DNA from 3 places in the Cellulomonas olei genome. Region 3 is predicted to be linked to each of the others. Evidence: predicted binding sites of a transcription regulator. Region 3 holds the regulator's gene; each other region holds the start of a gene.

Region 1 (7,459 bases), on a different contig from region 3:
GGGCGTCGCCGGTGCGGTGAGCCCGCTGGTCGGCGTGCTCGGGGAGGACACCGTGGCGATGGCGAGCGTGATGACGGGCGCGGCGGCCGGTGCGCTGCTGGTGCTCGCGCTCGCGACCCCGGCCTACCGCCGCGGCGGGTGGACCGCGGCGCACTGAGCGCCCGGGCGGGCGGCGGTCAGGCGCCGAGCCGCGCCAGCCGCCGCACGGCCTCCTCCAGCACCGCCTCCTGCTTGACGAACGTGAACCGCACCGCGGTGCGCAGCGCCTCGTCCGCGGCCGACCCGGGCCGGGTGAACGCGCTGACGGGCACCCCGACCACGCCCGCGAGGTCGGGGAGCGCGCGGCACAGCCCCGCCGCGTCGCGGATCCCCGACCCGGCGAGCGGCCCGGCCAGCAGCGCGGCGGCGTCGGCGACCACGAAGTACGTGCCCTGCGGCCGGGCGACTGCGAACCCGGCCCCGGTCAGCCCGGCGGCGAGCAGGTCCCGGCGCGCGGCCAGGGACGCCGCGAGCCCGCGGACCCAGCCGGCGTCGGGGCCGTCGGTGGTCTCGAGCGCCAGCGCGTGCGCCACGGCGGGCTGGAACGGCGCACCGGACACGTACGTGAGGAACTGCTTGACCGCCCGCACCGCGTCCACCAGCGGCGCCGGCCCCGTGACCCAGCCGATCTTCCAGCCGGTGAACGAGAACGTCTTGCCCGCCGACGAGACGGTCAGCGTGCGGCCGGCGGCGCCGGGCAGCGTCGCGAACGGGACGTGCCGGGCGTCGTCGTACGTGAGGTGCTCGTACACCTCGTCGGTCACGACGAGGCAGTCGTGGCGCTCGGCGACCTCGGCGACCACCGCGAGCTCGGCGGGCGTGAGGACGGCGCCCGTCGGGTTGTGCGGCGTGTTGAGCAGGATCACGCGCGTCCGGTCGGTGACGGCGGCGCGCAGCGCGTCGGCGTCCAGCCGGAACCCGTCGGGGCCGGCCACGAGCGGCGCGGTGGTGTGGCGGGCGCCGGCCAGCGCGATGACCGCGGCGTAGGAGTCGTAGAACGGCTCGAGCGTGAGCACCTCGTCGCCCGGCTCGGTGAGCGCGAGCAGCGTCGCGGCGACCGCCTCGGTGGCGCCGGTGGTGACGAGCACCTCGGTGTCCGGGTCGACGTCCACGCCGTAGTGCCGCCGCTGGTGGTCGGCCACGGCGCGCCGCAGCTCCGGGGTGCCCGGCCCGGGCGGGTACTGGTTGACCCCCGCGGCGATGGCGTCCGCCGCGGCACGCTTCACCGACTCCGGGCCGTCGACGTCGGGGAACCCCTGGCCCAGGTTGAGCGCACCGGTGCTCGCGGCCAGCGCGGACATCTCCGCGAAGATCGTCGGCCTCGGGACGCCGTCCGCGCCGAGCAGCCCCGCCGCCCGGGCGGTCGCCCGCCAGCGCCCGGCGGGAGGCGCGGGGTGCCCGGGACGGGGTGCGGGGTCGTGCGGGTGCGGGGTCATCGCGGTCCTGTCGGCTCGGGGACGGCAGGAGGGTAGACCGCGGCGGGGCGGGGGCGCCGGGACGACCGCCGGGCGGGACGGTGCGTCCGTGCGCGCCGGCCGCCTCAGAGCCAGCCGGACGCCGCCGCGAGCCCGCCGAGCACGAGCAGCAGCAGGGACGCCCACGCGCACGCGACCCACCACGGCACGTGGTGCCGGGTCCGGGTGCGCGGGTGGTGCGTGCTCATACCGGGGACATCGGCACGGTGGCGCGTGGCTGAAGGGGTCGAGGGTCCTTCGCCCGGGTGAGTCGGGCGCGCCGGCCGGCGGCGCCCCTCGCCCGCGGGGGTCGTCGCCCCCGCGGGCCTCAGCCCTGCTCGGTCTGCTCCACCTGGCGGCTCAGCTCCTCGACCTGCTGCGCGAGCCGGTCCAGGGCGTCCGCGGTCGCGTCGTCCACCTGCGTGGACGCCCCGTCGAGGGCGCTGCGCGCGGAGTCGAGGGCGGACCGGGCGGAGTCGAGCTGCTCCTGCGTGGCGGCGGAGCCCTGCTCGCGGGCGTCGGCGAGCGCGGTCGTGGCGTCGTCCACGGCGGTGCTCGCCTGGTCGACGGCGTCCTGCGCGGCGGCGCGGGCGCCGGCGTCGAGCTCGGACAGCCGGGTGCGGGCGTCGTCGACGGCGGAGCGGGCGGACTCGACGCGCTCGCGGGCGGCGTCGGCGAGCTCGCCGATCCGGCCGGCGGCGTCGCGCGCGGAGTCGACGGCGGACTGCGCCTGCGAGGCGACGTCCTGCGCCTCGGAGCACGCGCCGAGCAGGAGGGCGCCCAGCACGAGCGGGGCGGCCAGGGCGGCGCGGTGGCGGCGGGTGGTCATGAGGGCCTCCTCGTCGGGGACCGGTCATTGTGCCAGGCGCGCCTGGCCCCCGGCTGGGAGCCGCGGCGCCGGGACCGCCCGGACGCAGAGGAGCGCCCCGCCCGCGGACGATCGCGGGCGGGGCGCTCGGCGAGCAGCCTGACCGTGGGTCAGGAGGAGGCGACCGTGGCGCTCTCCTCGGCCGGGGCCCCCGCCCCGGCGGGCGCGTCACTCGTCGCACCCTGCTGCTCGCGGCGGCCACGCACCTCGGCGACGGAGGTGCCGTAGTAGGCCGCAGTCATGATGTCCTTCATGTCCGCCCGCATCGGCATGCGGGGGTTCGCCGGCGCGCACTGGTCCTCGTACGCGCCCATCGCGACCTCGTCGAGCCGGGACAGGAAGTCCTGCTCGTCGACGCCCTGCGCCTGGAAGGACGACGGGATGCCGACCTTCGCGCGCAGCGCCTCGATGGCCAGGGCGTAGGACTCCACGCCCTGCTCCGGGGTCTCGGCCGGCAGGCCCAGCATCTGGGCGATCTGCTGGAACCGCTCCGGGGCGACGTAGTGCTCGTACTTCGGCCAGCTCGTGAGCTTGGTCGGGATCTGGCCGTTGTACCGGATGACGTGCGGCAGCAGCGTGGCGTTCGTCCGGCCGTGGACCAGGTGGAACGTCGAGCCGATGACGTGCGCCATCGCGTGCACGATGCCGAGGAACGCGTTGCCGAACGCCATGCCGGCGATGGTGCCCGCGTTGTGCATCTTCTCGCGGGCGGCCTTGGTGGCCGGGTCGGCCGGGTCGCCGTTCACGGACTGCGCGAGGTTGTCGAAGATCAGGCGGATCGCCTGCAGCGCCATGCCGTCGGTGAAGTCGTTGGCGTACACCGCGACGAACGCCTCGGTGGCGTGGGTCAGGGCGTCGAAGCCGGAGTCGGCGGCCAGCGAGCGCGGCATCTTCGAGGTGAGGACGGGGTCGATGATCGCGACCGTCGGGGTGAGCGCGTAGTCCGCCAGCGGGTACTTCTTGCCCGCGTCGGGGTCGGAGATGACCGCGAACGGCGTGACCTCCGCGCCGGTGCCCGAGGTGGTCGGGATGCAGACCAGCTTGGCCAGGTCGCCGAGCACCGGGAACTTGAAGGCGCGCTTGCGGACGTCGAAGAACTTCTGCTTGAGGTCGGAGAACACGATCTCCGGGTGCTCGTACAGCAGCCACATGACCTTGGCCGCGTCCATCGGCGAGCCGCCGCCGAGCGCGATGATCGTGTCGGGGCGGAAGTGCCGCATCTGCGCCGCGCCGGCCTGGACCGTCTTGACGCTGGGCTCCGGCTCCACCTGGTCGATGATCTGGACCGACACGTGGTTGCCGCGGCGGTTCAGGACGTCCAGGACGCGGTCGACGAACCCGAGGGTGGTCATCGTGGCGTCGGTGACGATGGTGACGCGCTCGACGTCGGCCATGTCGGTCAGGTAGCGGATGGCGTTCGGCTCGAAGTACGTCTTGGCCGGGACCTTGAACCACTGCAAGTTGTTGTTCCTCCGACCCACGCGCTTGACGTTGACGAGGTTGATCGCCGACACGTTGTTCGACACCGAGTTGTGGCCGTAGGAGCCGCAGCCGAGGGTGAGCGACGGGATGAAGGCGTTGTAGATGTCGCCGATGCCGCCGAGCGACGAGGGGGCGTTCGCGATGACGCGGATCGCCTTGACGCGGTTGCCGTACTCCTCGGTGAGCGCCTCGTCCTGGGTGTGGATCGCGGCGGAGTGGCCGAGGCCGTCGAACTCGACCATCTGCTCGGCGAGCTGGATGCCCTGCTCGGTGGAGGTGGCGCGCAGCACGGCGAGCACGGGGCAGAGCTTCTCGCGCGTCAGCGGCTCGTTCGGGCCGACGGAGCCGACCTCGGCGAGGATGATCGACGTCTCGGCGGGGACGGAGAAGCCGGCCTGCTCGGCGATCCACTGCGGGGACTTGCCGACGACGGTCGGGTTCAGCTTGGCGTCGGCGCAGTTCTTGCCCTTGGCCTCGACCCCGAAGATGAACTTCTCGAGGAGCGCCTTCTCCTTCTTGGTGGCGCGGTAGGCGTGCAGGACCGCGAACTCCGCGAGGGCGGCGTCGTAGATCTCGTCGTCCAGGATGACGGCCTGCTCGGAGGCGCAGATCATGCCGTTGTCGAACGACTTGGACAGCACCACGTCGTTGACGGCCCGCTTGAGCTTGGCGGTCTTCTCGATGTAGGCCGGGACGTTGCCCGCGCCGACGCCGAGGGCCGGCTTGCCGCAGGAGTACGCGGCGCGGACCATCGCGTTGCCGCCGGTCGCCAGGATGGTGGAGACGCCGGGGTGGTTCATCAGCAGGCCGGTGGCCTCCATCGAGGGGGTCTCGACCCACTGGATGCAGTTCTCGGGGGCGCCGGCGGCGATCGCCGCGTCCCGCACGACCCGCGCCGCGGCGACGGAGGACCTCTGGGCGTTCGGGTGGAACGCGAAGATGATCGGGTTGCGGGTCTTCAGCGCGATGAGCGACTTGAAGATCGCGGTGGACGTCGGGTTGGTCACCGGGGTCATCGCGCAGATGACGCCGACGGGCTCGGCGATCTCGGTGATGCCGTTGATCTCGTCGCGGCTGATGACGCCGACGGTCTTGAGCGACGCCATCGAGTTGGTGACGTGCTCGCAGGCGAAGATGTTCTTGACGGCCTTGTCCTCGAAGACGCCGCGGCCGGTCTCCTCGACCGCCAGCTCGGCGAGCTGGCCGTGCTGGTCGAGCGCGGCGACGGCGGCCTTCTTGACCAGCCGGTCGACGTCCTCCTGCGTGAAGCGGGCGTACTCCGCCAGCGCCTTGGTGGCGCCGGCGACCAGCTGGTCGATGGCGGCCGCGGTGTCGGTGCTCGTCGTGATGGTCACGGGGTTCTCCCGGGTGGTCCGATGAGGTGGGGGTGTAAGGGCTCCGTCGACCTCACGTGGACGACGATATCGAGAAAGAATTCACAAAGTCTGGGACCGGAGTCCCGGGGACCTAGGTCCGGCAGGTCCGCCACCCGCTCCGTGCTCACCCGGCGAGCCCGTGACCTGCGACGACGCGGCGCCGTGCGGCACGACGAGGCCCGCCGCCCCGGGGATCCGGGACGACGGGCCTGGTGGTCGGCGCGTGCGCGGGGCGTCGTGCGGCGCCCCGCGCGGCGGCTCAGTCGTGCGGCAGCGGCGGCGGCGTGACGACCGTCGGGTGGTCCGGCACGGTCGCCGTCATGAGCGTGCCGTCGGCGCGGCGCGTGCCCTCGATGTCGCGCACCGTCGGCGTGCCGATGAGGCGCGGCGCCGGGTCGAGGTGCACCACCACGGGGTCGCCCGCCGTGACCTTCACGTGCTCGCCGCGCACGACGAGGTCCGCGGTGTCGCCGTCCTCGACGGTCAGCCGCAGCTCGGTGTGCCGGACGTCGACGCGCACCCGGGTGCCGCGCAGCGTGATCCGGAACGTCAGCCCGTCCCAGACCTCCGGCAGCCGCGGGTCGAGCGACACGACGCCCTCGTGGTCGCGCATGCCGCCGAACCCGCACGCCAGCGCGCTCCACACGCCGCCGAGCGAGGCCACGTGCACGCCGTCGGACGTGTTGTGGTGCAGGTCCGCCAGGTCCACGTACAGCGCCGACGTGAAGTACCGCAGCGCGAGCTCCTGGTAGCCGACCTCGGAGGCCACGATCGACTGCACGACGGCCGACAGCGTGGAGTCGCCGGTGGTCAGCGGGTCGTAGTAGTCGAAGTCCGCCAGCTTCTCCTCCGGCGTGAACTGGTCGCCCTGCAGGAACAGGGCCAGCACCACGTCGGCCTGCTTGAGCACCTGGAACCGGTAGATCACCAGCGGGTGGTAGTAGAGCAGCAGCGGGCGCTTGGCCGGGTCGGTGTTCGCCAGGTCCCACAGCTCCTTCTCGAGGAACTGCGAGTCCTGCGGGTGGATGCCCAGGCGCTCGTCGAACGGGATGTGCATGCGCTCCGCGGCGTGCGCCCACTCGTCCAGCTCGTCCTGCGTGAGGCGCAGCCGGGCGGCCATCGCGGCGTGCTCCGCCGGGTGCTCGTGCGCGAGCCGCTCGACGGCCTCGACCGCCCCGCGCAGGTTCGCGCGGGCCATGACGTTGGTGAACAGGTTGTCGTTCACCACGGTCGTGTACTCGTCGGGCCCCGTGACGCCGTGGATGTGGAACGACGCGTCGCCGTTGGTCCCGCGCCAGAACCCGAGGTCCGCCCACATGCGCGCGGTCTCGACCAGGACGTCGACGGCCTCGCGCGCCAGGAACCCGTCGTCCCCGGTGGCGGCGACGTACTGCCGCACGGCGTGCGCGATGTCCGCGTCGATGTGGTACTGCGCGGTGCCCGCCGCGTAGTACGCCGACGCCTCCTCGCCGTTGATGGTGCGCCACGGGAACAGCGCGCCGTTCTGGTTGAGCTCGGCGGCCCGGCGGCGCGCCGCGTCCAGCATCGTGTAGCGGAACCGCAGCGCGTTGCGGGCCACGCGCGGGGAGGTGTAGCTGAGGAACGGCAGGACGTAGATCTCGGTGTCCCAGAAGTAGTGCCCGCTGTACCCCGAGCCGGTCAGGCCCTTCGCCGCGATGCCGCTGCCCTCGGCGCGCGCGGTGGCCTGCGCGAGCTGGAACAGGTTCCAGCGGATGGCCTGCTGCAGCTCGGGCTGGCCCGGCACCTCGACGTCCGAGCGCGCCCAGAACGCGTCGAGCCACGCGCGCTGGTCGGCGAACGCCTGCTCGACGCCGGCCTTGGCGGCGCGGTCCAGGGTGCGGCGGCACCGGTCCGCCAGCTCGCGCGCCGGCACGCCGCGCGACGAGTGGTACGTGACGACCTTGGTGATGCGGACGGTCTGGCCCCGCTTCGCGTCGACGCGGTAGACGTGCTTGGCCAGGTCCTCCTCGACGAGCGAGAGCTCCTCGACCTCGTTCTCCGTCTCGATGCTGTGGTCGGCCGCCACCGCGAGGGTCATGCCGGACGCCGCCGTGCGGTACGACAGCACGTAGCGGCCGTCGGACCCCCAGTGCGACCGCGGCTCCAGCACCCGCTCGCTGAGCGTCTCGGACTTGCGCGGGTCGAAGCCCTCGCCCATCGCGGCCGCGCGGACGTGGTACTCGTCCTGCCCGTCCTGCCGGTTGAGGATCTGGCTGCTC
Region 2 (7,459 bases), on a different contig from region 3:
GCCGACCGGTTCCGGGCGTCGTTCTGGACCGCGGACGAGCGGGGGCGCTACCCGGGCATCGCGCTCGACGCGGACAAGCGGGTCGTCGACACGGTCACCTCGAACATCGGGCACCTGCTCGGGACCGGGATCCTCACCGCCGAGGAGGAGGCGCTGGTCGCGGCGCGGCTCACCGGGCCGGACATGGACTCCGGGTACGGGTTGCGCACCATGTCGACGGACTCCGCCGGCTACTGGCCGCTGCGCTACCACGGAGGAGCGGTGTGGCCGCACGACACGGCGATCGTCGTGCAGGGGCTCGCCCGCGCCGGGCACGCCCGCGAGGCCGCCGCGCTCGCGGAGGGCCTGCTGGCCGCCGCCCAGGGCTTCGACGACCGGCTGCCCGAGCTGTACGGCGGCGACCCGCGCGGCACCGTCCCGCAGGTCGTCCCGTACCCGGCCGCGTGCCGGCCCCAGGCGTGGTCCGCGGCCGCCGCGGTGTCCGTGCTGGGCGCCGCCCTCGGGCTGCGGCCCGACGTCCCGGGCGGGCGGCTCGACGTGCGGCCGCCCGCGCCCGCGCCGCTGGGTGCCGTGGCCGTGGAGGGGCTCCGCCTGGCCGGGCGGCCGCTCGCCGTGCGGGTCGGCGCGGACGGCCGGGCCGAGGTCGCGACCGACGCGCCGGTGGAGGTCCGCACGGCCTGAGCCGGCGCCGGGGCCGGGCCGGCGACGGGCGCGGCGCGGGGGCGGCCGCGGGCCGCGGGGGCGTCGTATCGTGGACCCCTCGTGCCCGCGGACCCCCCTGCGCGGCACGACGGCGACGGGGCGGTGGACGGATGGGACTGCTGGACCGGATCGACTCGCCCGCGGACGTGCGCGACCTGAGCCACCCGCAGCTGCGCACGCTCAGCGCCGAGATCCGCGCGTTCCTGGTCGACCAGGTGTCGCGGACCGGCGGGCACCTCGGCCCGAACCTCGGCGTCGTCGAGCTCACGCTGGCGCTGCACCGCGTGTTCGACTCGCCGCGGGACACCCTGGTGTTCGACACCGGGCACCAGGCGTACGTCCACAAGCTGCTGACCGGCCGGCGCGACTTCGGCCGGCTGCGCCACCGCGGCGGGCTGTCGGGCTACCCGAGCCGCGCGGAGTCCGAGCACGACGTCGTCGAGAACTCGCACGCGTCCACGGCGCTGTCCTGGGCGGACGGCATCGCGCGGGCCGACGCGCTCGCCGGGCGCGACGACCGGCACGTGGTCGCGGTGATCGGCGACGGCGCCCTCACGGGCGGCATGGCCTGGGAGGCGCTCAACAACATCGCGGACGGCACGGACCGCCGGCTCGTGGTCGTGGTGAACGACAACGGCCGCTCGTACGCGCCGACCATCGGCGGCCTGGCCCTGCACCTGGACGCCCTGCGCACCACCCGCGGGTACGAGACCGTCCTGTCCTGGGGCAAGCGCACCCTCAAGCGCTCCGGGCCGCCCGGGCGGCTCGCGTACGACGCCCTGCACGGCCTGAAGAAGGGCATCAAGGACGTCGTCGCGCCGCAGGGCATGTTCGAGGACCTCGGCCTCAAGTACATCGGCCCCGTCGACGGGCACGACGTCGCGGACGTCGAGTTCGCGCTCCAGCGCGCGCGGGCGTTCGGCGGCCCCGTCATCGTGCACGTCATCACGGAGAAGGGCCGCGGCTACAGCCCCGCCGAGCAGGACGTGGCGGACCGGTTCCACGCGGTCGGGCAGATCCACCCGGAGACCGGCCTGCCGGTGGCGCCGTCGCGGTTCGGCTGGACGGGCGTGTTCGCGGACGAGGTGGTGCGGATCGGGCGCCGGCGCCCCGACGTGGTCGCCCTGACCGCCGCGATGCTCAACCCGGTCGGCCTCGCGCCGTTCGCGGCCGAGTTCCCGGACCGGACGTTCGACGTGGGCATCGCCGAGCAGCACGCCGTCACGACCGCCGCGGGGATGGCCTACGCGGGCCTGCACCCCGTGGTCGCGGTGTACGCCACGTTCCTCAACCGGGCGTTCGACCAGGTGCTCATGGACGTCGCGCTGCACCGCGCCGGCGTGACGTTCGTGCTCGACCGCGCGGGGCTCACCGGGGACGACGGCGCCAGCCACAACGGCATGTGGGACCTGGCGGTGCTCGGCGTCGTGCCGGGGCTGCGCCTGGCCGCGCCGCGCGACGGCGACACGCTGCGGGCCGCCCTGCGCGCCGCCGTGGACGTGGACGACGCCCCCACGGTCGTGCGGTACCCGAAGGGCGCGCTGCCGGACCCGCTGCCGGCGGTCGACGAGGTGGACGGGGTGGACGTGCTCGCCCGCCACGGCGGCACCGCGGACCCGGCCGTGCCGGGCGAGCAGCGGTCCGTCCTGGTGTGCGCCGTCGGGGCGATGGCTCCCACCGCGCTCGCGCTCGGCGAGCTGCTGGCCGCCCACGGGCTGCGGGCGACCGTGGTCGACCCGCGGTGGGTCCTGCCCGTGCCGGCCGCCCTGGTCAAGCTGGTGGGGGAGCACGACCACGCGGTCACCCTGGAGGACGGCGTCCGCGAGGGCGGCATCGGCTCGGCGCTCGCGCTGCGCACCCGGGACGCCGGCATCGGCACGCCCGTGCAGGCGTTCGGCGTCCCGCGCCGGTTCCTCGAGCACGCGTCCCGCGACGAGCTCCTGACGTCCCTGCGCCTCACGGCCCCGGACATCGCGCGGGACGTCCTCGCGGCCCTCGCCACCCCCTGACCGCTCCCCGCGCTGCGTCGAGGTTGCAGCAGGTGCGGGGTTCCCGCGCGCGAACCCCGCACCTGCTGCAACCTCGTCGGGCGGCACGCGCGCGCGGGGCCGGGAACGGGTGACGTGACAGGGCCGGGTGCGTCGCGCGCGCGCCCACGTGAGCACCGTCACGTCCGTGTTCCCGCTGGTCGGGCGCGGGTTGGGACCTCGGTCCCAAGACATCCCATGACCTCGTGAATAGCGTCACGAGTACGACGTCCTCAGCGAGGGAGCATCACATGTCCACCACCGCAGTACCCCAGTCCGGCACCGACGCCACCGCGGGTGCCTGGAGCGGTTTCGTCACCGGACCCTGGTGTGACGGGATCGATGTCCGCGACTTCATCCAGCGCAACTACACCCCGTACACGGGCGACTCGGCGTTCCTCGCCGGCCCGACGGAGCGCACCACGGGCATCTGGGCGAAGCTCAGCGCGATGTTCCCGGAGGAGCGCGCCAAGGGCGTGTACGACATCGACAACCACACCCCGTCGACCATCGTGTCCCACGCGCCGGGCTACATCGACCAGGACAACGAGCTCATCGTCGGCCTGCAGACCGACGCCCCGCTGAAGCGCGCCATGATCCCCAACGGCGGGTGGCGCATGGTCGAGAAGTCGCTCGAGACCTACGGCTACGAGGTCGACGCCGAGGTCGCCAAGATCTTCACGACGTACCGCAAGACGCACAACGACGGCGTGTTCGACGTCTACCCGCCGAACGTCCGCGCGGCCCGCTCCTCGCACATCATCACCGGACTGCCGGACGCCTACGGCCGCGGCCGGATCATCGGCGACTACCGCCGCGTCGCGCTCTACGGCATCGACGCGCTGATCGAGGGCAAGCGCCTCGAGCGGCACGAGATGGACATGGAGCCGTCGGTCGAGGACATCATCCGCGACCGCGAGGAGAACGCGGAGCAGATCCGCGCGCTCGTCGAGCTCAAGCAGATGGCCGCCTCCTACGGCTACGACATCTCCAAGCCGGCCACCGACGCCCGCGAGGCCGTGCAGTGGCTGTACTTCGCCTACCTCGGCGCCGTCAAGGAGCAGAACGGCGCGGCCATGTCGCTGGGCCGGGTCTCGACCTTCCTCGACGTCTACCTCCAGCGCGACCTCGCCTCCGGTGCGATCACCGAGGAGTTCGCGCAGGAGCTCATCGACGACTTCGTCATCAAGCTGCGCATCGTGCGGTTCCTGCGCACCCCCGAGTACGACTCGCTGTTCTCCGGCGACCCGACCTGGGTCACCGAGTCCATCGGCGGCATCGGCGAGGACGGCCGGCCGCTGGTCACCAAGTCGTCGTTCCGGTTCCTGCAGACGCTCTACAACATCGGCCCGGCCCCGGAGCCGAACCTGACCGTGCTGTGGAGCAACCGGCTGCCCGAGGGCTTCAAGAAGTTCTGCGCGCAGGTCTCGATCGACACCTCGGCGATCCAGTACGAGTCCGACGAGCTCATCCGCACCTCCTGGGGCGACGACGCCGCCATCGCGTGCTGCGTCTCCCCGATGCGGGTCGGCAAGCAGATGCAGTTCTTCGGCGCCCGCGTCAACATCGCCAAGGCGCTGCTGTACGCGATCAACGGCGGCCGCGACGAGGTCTCCGGCAAGCAGGTCGCGCCGGTCAGCGCCCCGGTCGAGGGCGACGTGCTGGACTACGACGACGTCGCGGCGAAGTACGACAAGCTGCTCGACTGGCTGGCCGAGACCTACGTCGACGCGCTCAACTGCGTGCACTACATGCACGACAAGTACGCGTACGAGCGCCTCGAGATGGCCCTGCACGACCGGACGATCCTGCGGACCATGGCGTGCGGCATCGCCGGCCTGTCGGTCGTCGCGGACTCGCTGTCGGCCATCAAGTACGCCAAGGTCACGCCGGTGCGGGACGAGGACGGCCTGGTGACGGACTACGTCATCGAGGGCGACTACCCGAAGTACGGCAACGACGACGACCGCGCGGACGACATCGCCGTGGGCATCACCAAGGCCTTCATGGAGAAGATCCGCCACCACAAGACGTACCGGAACGCCCTGCACACCCAGTCGGTGCTGACCATCACGTCGAACGTCGTCTACGGCAAGGCCACGGGCAACACCCCCGACGGCCGCCGCGCCGGCGAGCCGTTCGCCCCGGGCGCCAACCCGATGAACGGGCGCGACTCGCACGGCATGCTCGCCTCCGCGATGTCGGTCGCGAAGCTGCCGTACTCCGAGGCGATGGACGGCATCTCGCTCACCTCGACGGTCGTGCCCTCGGGCCTCGGCCGCACCAAGGACGAGCAGGTGGCGAACCTGGTGGGCCTCATGGACGCGTACAACGTGTCCTCCGGGTACCACCTGAACGTCAACGTCCTCAACCGGGACACCCTCGAGGACGCCATGGAGCACCCCGAGAAGTACCCGCAGCTCACCATCCGGGTGTCCGGCTACGCCGTGAACTTCGTCCGGCTGACGCGCGAGCAGCAGCTCGACGTGCTGTCCCGGACGTTCCACGGCGGGCTCTGACCCGCACGCGGGGTGCCCGGCCGGGGGAGCAGACCCGGCCGGGCACCCGCCCCGCACCACCCCGCACGACCGCACCGGAGGAGGCCGAGATGACCAGCACCGTCGAGCACGAGGTCCCGGCCTGCGCCTCCGCCCCCGACGGCGGCGACGTCCGCGGCGAGGTCGGCGCCCCGGTGATCCAGCTCGGCGTGCCGGTGGTCGGCGGCTCGCACCACCGGTCCTCCGCCGGCACCGCCGGGCTCGAGGTCTCGGCCGCCGAGCGCAGCGAGAAGTTCGCGCAGATGCGCGCCGGCGAGCTCGGCTCGCTGCACTCGTGGGAGCTCGTCACCGCTGTCGACGGCCCCGGGACACGGCTCACGACGTTCCTCGCCGGCTGCCCGCTGCGCTGCCTGTACTGCCACAACCCCGACACGATGGAGATGCGCCGCGGGGAGCCCGTGCTCGCCGAAGAGCTGCTGCGCCGCATCGCCCGGTACCGCGCGGTGTTCGAGGTCACGGGCGGCGGGCTGACGATCTCCGGCGGCGAGCCGCTCATGCAGCCGGCGTTCGTCGCCCGCATCCTGCGCGGCGCGAAGGAGCTCGGCGTCCACACGGCGATCGACACCTCCGGCTACCTCGGCGCGCACTGCACGGACGAGATGCTGGCGGACATCGACCTCGTGCTGCTGGACGTGAAGTCCGGCATCCCCGAGACCTACAGGCGGACCACCGGCCGCGAGCTGCAGCCCACGCTCGACTTCGGCCGCCGGGTCGCCGCCAGCGGCACGGAGATCTGGGTCCGGTTCGTGCTCGTGCCCGGGCTCACCGACGCCCCGGAGAACGTGGACGCCGTGGCCGACTACGTCGCGACGCTCGACACGGTCACCCGGGTGGAGGTCCTGCCGTTCCACCAGATGGGCCGCGACAAGTGGGCGAGCCTCGGCATGGCCTACGAGCTCGAGGACACCCAGCCCCCGAGCCCCGAGCTGGTCGCCCGCGTGCGCCGGCAGTTCCGGGACCGGGGCCTCACCGTCTTCTGAGCCGCGGCCGAGGAGCGGCCGGGCCCGCGCTCACGCCGGCGCGGACGCGACGCCCGGCGCCAGCAGCCGCCGCCCGAGCACCCGCTCGGACCACCCCTCCCGGTCCAGCCACGGGCAGATGCCGCCGAGGTGCGCCGGCCAGCCCGCACCGAGCAGCATCGCCAGGTCGACCTGCTCCGGCCCGGGGACGACGCCCTCGGCGAGCAGCAGGCCGATCTCCTCGGCCAGCCCGCGGGCGACGCGCTCCAGCACCGCGTGGCCGTCGCCGCCCCGGGCCGGGCCGAACGCGTCCTGCACGGCCGGGTCCACCTCGGGGAGCCCGGCCGGACCGGTGCGCGTGACCGTGCGGCCCTGCTCGACGAGGCGGTCGAGCCCGGGCGACAGGGGGTAGCGGTCGCCGAGCTCGTCGTGCAGCGTGACCAGCACGTGCCGCGCCACGGGCAGGCCCACGAGCTGCAGCAGCGCGAACGGGGACATCGGGAGGCCGAGCGGCCGCAGCGCGGCGTCCGCGACCTCGACGGGCGTGCCGTCCGCGACCGCGGCGAGGACGTCCGCGAGCATCCGCAGGAGCACGCGGTTGACCACGAACCCGGGCCGGTCGGTGGTCCGCACGACGGTCTTGCCGGCGCGCCGGGCGACGTCGACCGCGGTGGCGAGCGACGCGGCGTCGGACGCGCCGGCCGCGACGACCTCGACCAGCGGCATCTGCGCGACGGGGTTGAAGAAGTGCAGCCCGACGACGCGCCCGGGGTGGGCGAGCCCGTCGGCCATCGCGGTCACCGACAGCGCGGACGTGTTCGTGGCCAGCACGCAGTCCGGGCGCACCCGCTGCTCCAGCTCGGCGAACACGGCCCGCTTCACGTCGAGCACCTCGGTCACGGCCTCGACGACGAGGTCCGCGCCCGCGAGGTCCGCCAGGTCGGTGCCGACGCGGACCCGGTCGACGAGCCGGCGGCCCGCGTCCTCGTCGAGCCGGCCCCGGTCCACGGCCTGCGCCACCAGGTCCTCGACGCGCCGCCGCCCGGCCGCGGCGCGCTCCTCGTCCACCTCGCGCATCGCGACCGGCACGTCCAGCCGGGACCCGAGCAGCACGGCGAGCTGCGCCGCCATCAGGCCGGCGCCGACGATGCCGACGGACCGCACGGGACGCGGGTCGGTGCCGGGCCCGTCCGTGCGCGCGGCCCGGCGCGAG
Region 3 (7,459 bases):
TGTTGGCGAACGCGCGGCCCTCGACGACGATCGCCTGGCCGCGGTAGTGCAGGAGCTGGCCGGTCGCGATCGCGACGAGCAGGCCGACGAGCGCGAGGTGGAACACGAGGTTGCCGGTCTCGCGGAGGTAGCCCCGCTCGGCGGCGACGCTCCACACGCCGGCGCCCTCGTCGCGGACGTCCACCCGGAACCGGCGCCACCAGCGGGGCCCGCGCAGCGCGGCGGCGGCCCGCTCGGCGACCTCCTGCGGCGAGGCGTCCAGGGCGAGCGCCGCCTGCGCCGGGAACCGGTCGAACCGGCGCGGCGCCCGCGGCGGCCGCCCCCGGAGCGCCCGCAGGTGGGTGCGGCTGCGGGGCAGGATGCAGCCCACGAGCGACACGAACAGCAGCAGGTAGATCGCGGAGAACCAGACCGACGCGTACACGTCGAAGAACCCGAGCCGGTCCAGCAGCGGCCCCACGTCGGGGTGGTCGCTCAGGTAGGTCGCCACGCGGGCCGGGTCCTGCGGCCGCTGCGGGAAGACGGTGCCGGGGACGGCCGCGACGGCGAGCAGCATGAGCAGCAGCAGCGCGACGCGCATGGACGTGAGCTGCCGCCAGCCCCAGCGGAGCCACCCGACGAGGCCGAGGGCCGGGAGCTGCGGGGCCTCGCCGCCGGGCGGGGTGCCGGCGGCCGCGGGCGGGGCGGGTGGCGCGGGCGGGGCGCCGTCGACGAACGCGTCCTCGAGCCCCTCGGGCCGGTAGCCGGTGGTCGGTCGCTCGGTCACGTCACACCGCCGGGACGAACGGCTGGGCGCCGGTGAGCAGGCCCTGCAGCCAGCTCGCCCACGCGGACCAGAGCCCGGTGACCAGCGCCACGCCGAGCAGGATGAGCAGGCCGCCGCCGACGCGCATGATCGCCAGGCGGTGCCGGGCGAGCCAGTCGAGGGCGCGGCGGCTGCGCTGCAGGCCGAGCGCGACGGCGACGAACGGCAGCCCGAGCCCGGCGCAGAACGCGAGCGCGAGCAGCGCCCCGCGGCCCGGCGACCCGCCGTCGAGCGAGAGCAGCAGGATCGCGGCCAGCGTCGGGCCGATGCACGGCGTCCACCCGATGCCGAACGTCACCCCGAGCACGGGCGCGCCCCACAGCCCGGCGCGCGGGGCGACGAGCGTGCGCCGGTCCTGCTGCAGGAACGGCAGCAGCCCGAGGAACGCCAGGCCCATGACGACCGTCAGGACGCCGAGCACGCGCGACAGCGGGTCCTGCCAGCGCAGCAGGAACGAGCCGAGCGTCCCGGCCAGCGAGCCGTACGCGAGGAACACCGCGGTGAACCCGGCGACGAACAGCAGCACGCCCAGCACGACGCGGCTCCGCGAGGGCGGGGCCGGGGTCCCGGCGAGCGCGGGCTGCGCGGGCAGATGGGCCGCGAGGTCCAGCGGGGCGGGTCCGGCGGCGGTCGCGACGGCCCGCGGGGCGGGGGCCGGGCGCGGCGCGGTCGCGGCGGACATCCCGCCGAGGTAGCCGACGTAGGCGGGGACGAGCGGGAGCACGCACGGCGACGCGAAGGACACCAGGCCGGCCAGCAGCGCGACCGGCACCGCCGCGAGCAGCGACCCGGAGGCGGCGGTCTGCGCGAACGCGTCCCCCACGTCGGCGGCGATCACGGCGCGTCCTCGGCCAGCACCTCGTCGACCAGGGCCCGCAGCGTCGAGCCCTCCACGAGGCCCACGACCCGCGCGGCGACGTGCCCCTCGCGGTCGAGCACGACCGTGGTCGGGGTCGCCTGGATCGGCACGACGCCCTGGAGCGCGGCGACGGCCCGCTTCTCCCGGTCGTCGATGCTCGGGTACGGGACGTCGAAGGCGTCCTGGAACGACTCGGCCGCCCCGGCGTCGTCCACCCCGTTGATGCCGAGCACGTGCACACCCTGGTCGGCGTAGTCCTCGGCGACCGCCACGAGGTCCGGCGCCTCCTCGCGGCAGGGCGGGCACTGCGCGTACCAGGTGTTGAGCACCACGACGTCGCCCCGCCAGTCCGCGGTGTCGACCGGGTCCCCGGCGAAGTCCGACCCGGCGACCTCGACCGGGCCCTGGCGGTCCCCCGGCTCCCACTGGGTCACCGAGCCGTCGCCGGAGACGTAGCCCTGGTCGGGCACGTCGTCGCCGGACCCCGTGCCGGTGCCGCCGCCCGCGGAGCAGCCCGCGAGCGCGACGACGGCGACGGCGACGGCGGCGGCGAGCGCGGCGGCGCGCGGCCTGGCGGGGACCCTCATGCGCCCGCCACGGCGGAGGCGCCCGGCAGCAGGTCGGCCGCCGGCTCGGTGTAGCCCACGCGCACGAGGCGGTCGTCCTCGTAGACGAGGGACGTCAGGGAGGCCAGAGAGCACTGGCGCCGGCGGGGGTCGTGCCACAGGCGACGGTCCTCGAGCGCGAGCCGCGTGACCCAGATCGGCAGCTGGTGGCTGACGAGCACCGCCTCGTGGCCCCGCGCGGCCTCGCGGGCGCGGTCGACGACGCCGAGCACGCGCGCGACCTGCTGCCGGTACGGCTCGCCCCAGGACGGCCGGAACGGGTTGACGAGCAGCGGCCAGTGCCGCGGGTGTCGCAGGGAGCCGTCGCCGACGCCGAAGGTCAGCCCCTCGAAGCGGTTCTCGGCCTCGAGCAGGCCCTCGTCGGTCGTGACGGGCAGGTCGAGGGCCGCGGCGATCGGCGCGACGGTCTCCTGCGCGCGCTGCAGCGGGGAGGCGACCAGCACGGTCACGTCGCGGCGCGGCGAGCCGAGGTCGCCCGCCAGGTACGCCGCCACCCGCTCGGCCATCTGCTGCCCGCGCGCGGACAGGTGGTAGCCGGGCAGCCGCCCGTACAGGACGCCGGTGGGGTTGTGGACCTCGCCGTGGCGCATGAGGTGGATGGTGGTCGCGACCATGGGGTCAGTCTCGCAAACCCGGCTGGGTGCTCGGGCCGGGCCGGTGGCCGCCGTCCGCCGGCTACGCGCGCCCGGCGTCCGCCAGGGCGGCCGCGCACCCGGCCTGCAGCGCGGCGCCGACGGCGGCCATCGCGTCGCCGAGCGCCTGGAGCTGCTGCGGGGTGAGCACGTCGACCAGGCGCTCGCGCACGGACTCGACGTGCGCGGGGGCGGCCTCGACGAGCCGGCGCCAGCCCGTGTCCGTCATGGTGCAGTTCACGCCCCGCGCGTCCTCGAGGCACGGCGCGCGCTCGACGAGCCCGTCGGCCTCCATGCGGCGCACGGTGTGCGTGAGCCGGCTGCGGGAGTGGGCGAGCTCGCCGGCCAGCTCGGACATGCGCAGCGTGCGTCCGGGCGCCTCGGACAGCCGGACCAGGACCTCGTACTCGCCGAGCGACAGCCCGGTCTGCTCCTCGAGGTCGTGCGCGAGGACGTCCATCAGCCGGGCCGTGCCGTCGCGGTACGCGCGCCAGGCCTGCTGCTCGTCCGCCGACAGCCAGCGGACGTCGTCGTGGGCGCGCGTCGCGCGCGTGGTCTGCTCCGTGGCGCTGCTCATCGCCGGTCCTCCTCCCGGGGCGTCCCCGGCGGGCTGCCGCGGTCGCACGGGCCCGCACTGTGACGTCGGTCGCTGATCGTCCCACAGGTGTTGCGCCCTCGTCCGCAGTGTAGTAGAAATCTCAACTAACCGCAGTTGACGCTTCAACCAATGCAGGAGGCACCATGTCCGTCACCACGCTGCCCACCGGTCTCACCGCCGGCACCTGGACCCTCGACCCCTCGCACACCGAGGCGTCCTTCACGGTCCGCCACGCGGGCATCTCCAAGGTCCGCGGCACCGTCGCGGTGACCTCCGGCGCGATCACCGTCGCCGAGGACCTCACGCTGTCCGCCGTGACCGCGACGCTCGACCCGACGACGATCAACACCAACGACGCCGGCCGCGACGGCCACCTCAAGAGCGCCGACTTCTTCGACGTCGAGACCTTCGGCGAGTGGACCTTCACCTCCACCGCCGTGCGCCCCGACGGCGACGACTACGTCGTCACCGGCGACCTGACCATCCACGGCGTGACGCAGTCCGTCGACCTGGCCGTCGAGTTCGGCGGCGCGGCCACCGACCCGTTCGGCAACCAGCGCGCCGGCTTCTCCGCCACCACGACGATCTCCCGCAAGGACTTCGGCATCACCTGGAACGCGGCCCTCGAGGCCGGCGGCGTCCTGGTGAGCGACAAGGTCGTCATCTCCCTCGAGGTCTCGGCCATCAAGCAGGCCTGACCTCCCCCTGGTCCACGAGGGCCCGGTCGCGCACCCCCTGCCGCGACCGGGCCCTCGTGCACGTCCGGGGTCCCGTGCGGTGCCGGGATCAGTCCGCCGCGACCGGCTCCGGCTCGGCGGCGGGAGCCGCGGCGGGACGACGGGCCCGCTGCCGCGCGTGGAACCCGAGGATCTGCAGCTCCGACCCCAGGTCCACCTCCCGCACGTCCACGCCGTCGGGCACCCGCACGGTGCGGGGCGCGAAGTTGAGGATGCCGGTGATGCCGGCCGCGACGAGCCGGTCGGTGGTCGCCTGGGCGGCGGAGCCCGGCGTCGCCACGACCGCGACGCTGGCCTCCGTCTCGTCGATGACGCGCTCCAGCTCGTCGACGTGCTGGACCACGTGGCCGCCGACGCGCGTCCCCACCAGGTCCGCGTGCGTGTCGAACAGGCCGACGAGCACGAACCCGCGGTCCGCGAACCCGGAGTACGTGGCGAGCGCGTGACCCAGGTTGCCGATGCCGACGATGACGAGCTGGCGCTCCTCGGCCATGCCGAGCGCGCCGGCGATCTGCTTGCGCAGGTGGTCGACCTCGTACCCCACGCCGCGGCGCCCGCCCGCCCCGAGGTAGGACAGGTCCTTGCGCAGCTGCGCGGGCGAGGCGCCCACCAGCTCCGCGAGCTGGTCGGACGAGGTGGTGGTCACGCCCTCCGAGGCGAGGCCACCCAGGGAGCGCAGGTATCCGGGGAGGCGGGCGACGGTGGTCGGCGGCAGGGCTCGCACCCCCCCAGGTTAGGCGGTCGGCGGCGCTGCCAGCGCGTCCCGCAGGCGGTCGGCGTCGATCTGCCAGTAGCCCACCCGCGCGCCGTCCACCTCGACCACCGGCACCAGCTCGCCGTGGACGTCCGCGAGGGACCGGCCGTCGGGCACCACGCCCCCGGCGTCGACGTCGACCTCGGCCCACGTCGCGCCGCGCTCGGCGGCCACGGCGGCGACCACCGCGCGGGCGTCGTCGCACAGGTGGCAGCCCGCGCGGACGTAGAGCACCACGCGCGCGGGGACGGGGCTGACGGGGACGAGAGGGCCGGTGGGCTGCACGGCACGAGCGTAGGCATCTGGCTACAGTGGCGGCGTGCCCGAGCCCTCCGAGCCCGACACCGGCGCCGCCGTGCAGCCGGGCCGGGTGGCCGCCTTCTTCGACGTCGACAACACGATCATCCGGGGCGCCAGCTCGTTCCACCTGGCGGTCGGCCTGTACCGGCGCGGGTTCTTCCGCAGCTCCGACATCGTGCGGTTCGCCGGGCACCAGGCGCGCTACCTCGCGTTCGGGGAGAACCGGCAGCAGATCGACGAGGTCCGGGAGCGGGCGCTCGAGATCATGCAGGGCCGGTCCGTGGCGGAGGTCGTCGCGATCGCGGAGGACATCTACGACGAGGTGCTGGCGCTGCGCATCTTCCCCGGCACCCAGCGGCTGCTCGACCAGCACCTGCGCGCCGGCCACCAGGTGTGGCTCGTGACCGCGACCCCCGTGGAGATCGCCGACCTCATCGCGCGGCGCCTGGGCGCCACCGGGGCGATCGGCACCGTGGCGGAGCACCGCGAGGGCTTCTACACCGGCCGCCTGGTCGGCGACCTGCTCCACGGCAAGGCGAAGGCGTCCGCGGTGCGCGCGCTCGCCGAGCGGGAGGGCGTGGACCTGTCGCAGTCGTTCGCGTACGGCGACTCCACCAACGACGTGCCGATCCTGTCCGAGGTCGGCTTCCCGTGCGCCATCAACCCCGACGGGCGGCTCCGGCGGCACGCGGCCGAGGTCGGCTGGCCGGTGCGGGAGTTCCGCGGCCGCCGCAACGCCACCCGGCGCGGCGTCGACGCGGCGACCGTCGCCGGGTCCGTGTGGGTGGTCGGGCTGGTCGTGCGCGCCGTCCGCCGCGCGCTGCGGGCCCGCTGGGCCGGCCGGTGAGCGCCGTCGGTCCGGCGCCGGACCGTCCCGGCGCGACCGTGCGCCGGGCCCGCCCGGACGAGGCCGCCGCGGTGGCCGGGCTCGCCGCCGCGACGTTCCCGCTCGCGTGCCCGCCGTCGTCCGCCCCGGCGGACCACGCCGCCTTCGTCGCGGCGCACCTGACGACCGCCCACTTCGCGGACCACCTGGCCGACCCGGCGCGCGACGTGCTCGTCGCGGACGACGACGGCGAGCTGGTCGGCTACACGCTGCTGGTGGCCGGCGAGCCGTACGCGCCGGAGGTCGCCGCCGTCGTCCCGCTGCGCCCGACGGTCGAGCTCAGCAAGTGCTACGTGCTGGCGGGCCGGCACGGCGGCGGCGTCGCCCGTGAGCTCATGGCCGCGAGCCTGGACGTCGCTCGCGCCCGGGGCGCCGCCGGCGTCTGGCTGGGCGTCAACGGGGAGAACCTGCGGGCGCAGGCGTTCTACCGGCGCTCCGGGTTCGTCGTCGTCGGGACGCGGACGTTCCAGGTCGGCGACCAGCGGCACGACGACCTGGTGCTGCACCGGCCGTTCTGACCGACGCGGGGCGCCGCCGGCGTGCCGGCCGCGCCCCGCGTCGTCCCGGCTCAGGCCAGGCGCACCACGTTCCACGACACCGGCGGCACCTGGACGGTGAGCCGGCCGCCGTCGACGGCCGCCGTCGCGTTGGGCCGCGGCGCGACGGACGTGTCGTCGTCCGCCGTCGCCACCCACGTGTGGTCGGGGTTCGACAGGCTCGTGGCCTCGACCACCTGCAGGCCGGGGATCGCGCGGGTGTCGACCTCCAGGGTCACGGTCTGCGTGGTCGAGCGGTTCACCGCGAACAGCGCGACGGCACCGGTGTCCGGGTCCCGCGTCGCGACGGCGTCGACCAGCGGCGCGTCCCCGAACTTCGCGGTCTCGTACGTCGGCGCCTCGACGGCCACCTGCAGCACGTCGCCCGCGGCGTACCGGGACGCCTGCGCGAACGGGTGGAACGTCGTCTGCCGCCACACGCGCCCGCCGGGCTCGGTCATGATCGGCGCGATCACGTTGACGAGCTGGGCGAGCGACGCGGAGTGCACGCGGTCGGTGTGCCGCAGCAGCGAGATCAGCAGGTTGCCGACCACGACGGCGTCCGCGACGTTGTACTTGTCCTCGAGCAGCACCGGGGCGACGGGCCAGTCGTCGCCCGAGGGCGGGACCGACTCCGCGCGCTTCTGGTACCAGACGTTCCACTCGTCGAACGAGATGTGGATCCGCTTGGACAGCTTCTTGTGCGCCCGCACGCCGTCCGCGACC

Evidence for each region. The regulator Rex, encoded in region 3, represses fermentation and respiration genes when NADH is low (regulators of the CRP and FNR family bind a similar motif). The targets are predictions, from matches to a motif close to CTTGTGAANNNNTTCACAAG.
Region 1: the regulator Rex is predicted to act here: its motif matches at 5,267-5,286, upstream of adhE (bifunctional acetaldehyde-CoA/alcohol dehydrogenase).
Region 2: the regulator Rex is predicted to act here: its motif matches at 2,933-2,952, upstream of pflB (formate C-acetyltransferase).

The regions. Positions count from the first base shown of each region.
Region 1 is NZ_JBCLVN010000036.1:22,762-30,220, reverse strand. Features, by position in the region: gene AAHH18_RS12040 (multidrug effflux MFS transporter) at 1-157, shown strand, start outside; gene AAHH18_RS12035 (pyridoxal phosphate-dependent aminotransferase) at 177-1,475, opposite strand; gene AAHH18_RS12030 (molybdopterin oxidoreductase) at 1,580-1,702, opposite strand; gene AAHH18_RS12025 (hypothetical protein) at 1,822-2,322, opposite strand; gene adhE (bifunctional acetaldehyde-CoA/alcohol dehydrogenase) at 2,472-5,198, opposite strand; gene AAHH18_RS12015 (glycoside hydrolase family 65 protein) at 5,479-7,459, opposite strand, start outside.
Region 2 is NZ_JBCLVN010000004.1:79,022-86,480, forward strand. Features, by position in the region: gene AAHH18_RS01875 (glycogen debranching N-terminal domain-containing protein) at 1-681, shown strand, start outside; gene dxs (1-deoxy-D-xylulose-5-phosphate synthase) at 813-2,711, shown strand; gene pflB (formate C-acetyltransferase) at 2,981-5,248, shown strand; gene pflA (pyruvate formate-lyase-activating protein) at 5,338-6,267, shown strand; gene AAHH18_RS01895 (3-hydroxyacyl-CoA dehydrogenase NAD-binding domain-containing protein) at 6,298-7,459, opposite strand, start outside.
Region 3 is NZ_JBCLVN010000028.1:9,264-16,722, forward strand. Features, by position in the region: gene resB (cytochrome c biogenesis protein ResB) at 1-766, opposite strand, end outside; gene AAHH18_RS10295 (cytochrome c biogenesis CcdA family protein) at 768-1,589, opposite strand; gene AAHH18_RS10300 (TlpA family protein disulfide reductase) at 1,640-2,251, opposite strand; gene AAHH18_RS10305 (histidine phosphatase family protein) at 2,248-2,904, opposite strand; gene AAHH18_RS10310 (MarR family winged helix-turn-helix transcriptional regulator) at 2,966-3,499, opposite strand; gene AAHH18_RS10315 (YceI family protein) at 3,664-4,218, shown strand; gene AAHH18_RS10320 (redox-sensing transcriptional repressor Rex) at 4,307-4,981, opposite strand; gene AAHH18_RS10325 (glutaredoxin family protein) at 4,991-5,296, opposite strand; gene AAHH18_RS10330 (HAD family hydrolase) at 5,331-6,158, shown strand; gene AAHH18_RS10335 (GNAT family N-acetyltransferase) at 6,155-6,715, shown strand; gene arfA (arabinosylfuranosidase ArfA) at 6,766-7,459, opposite strand, start outside.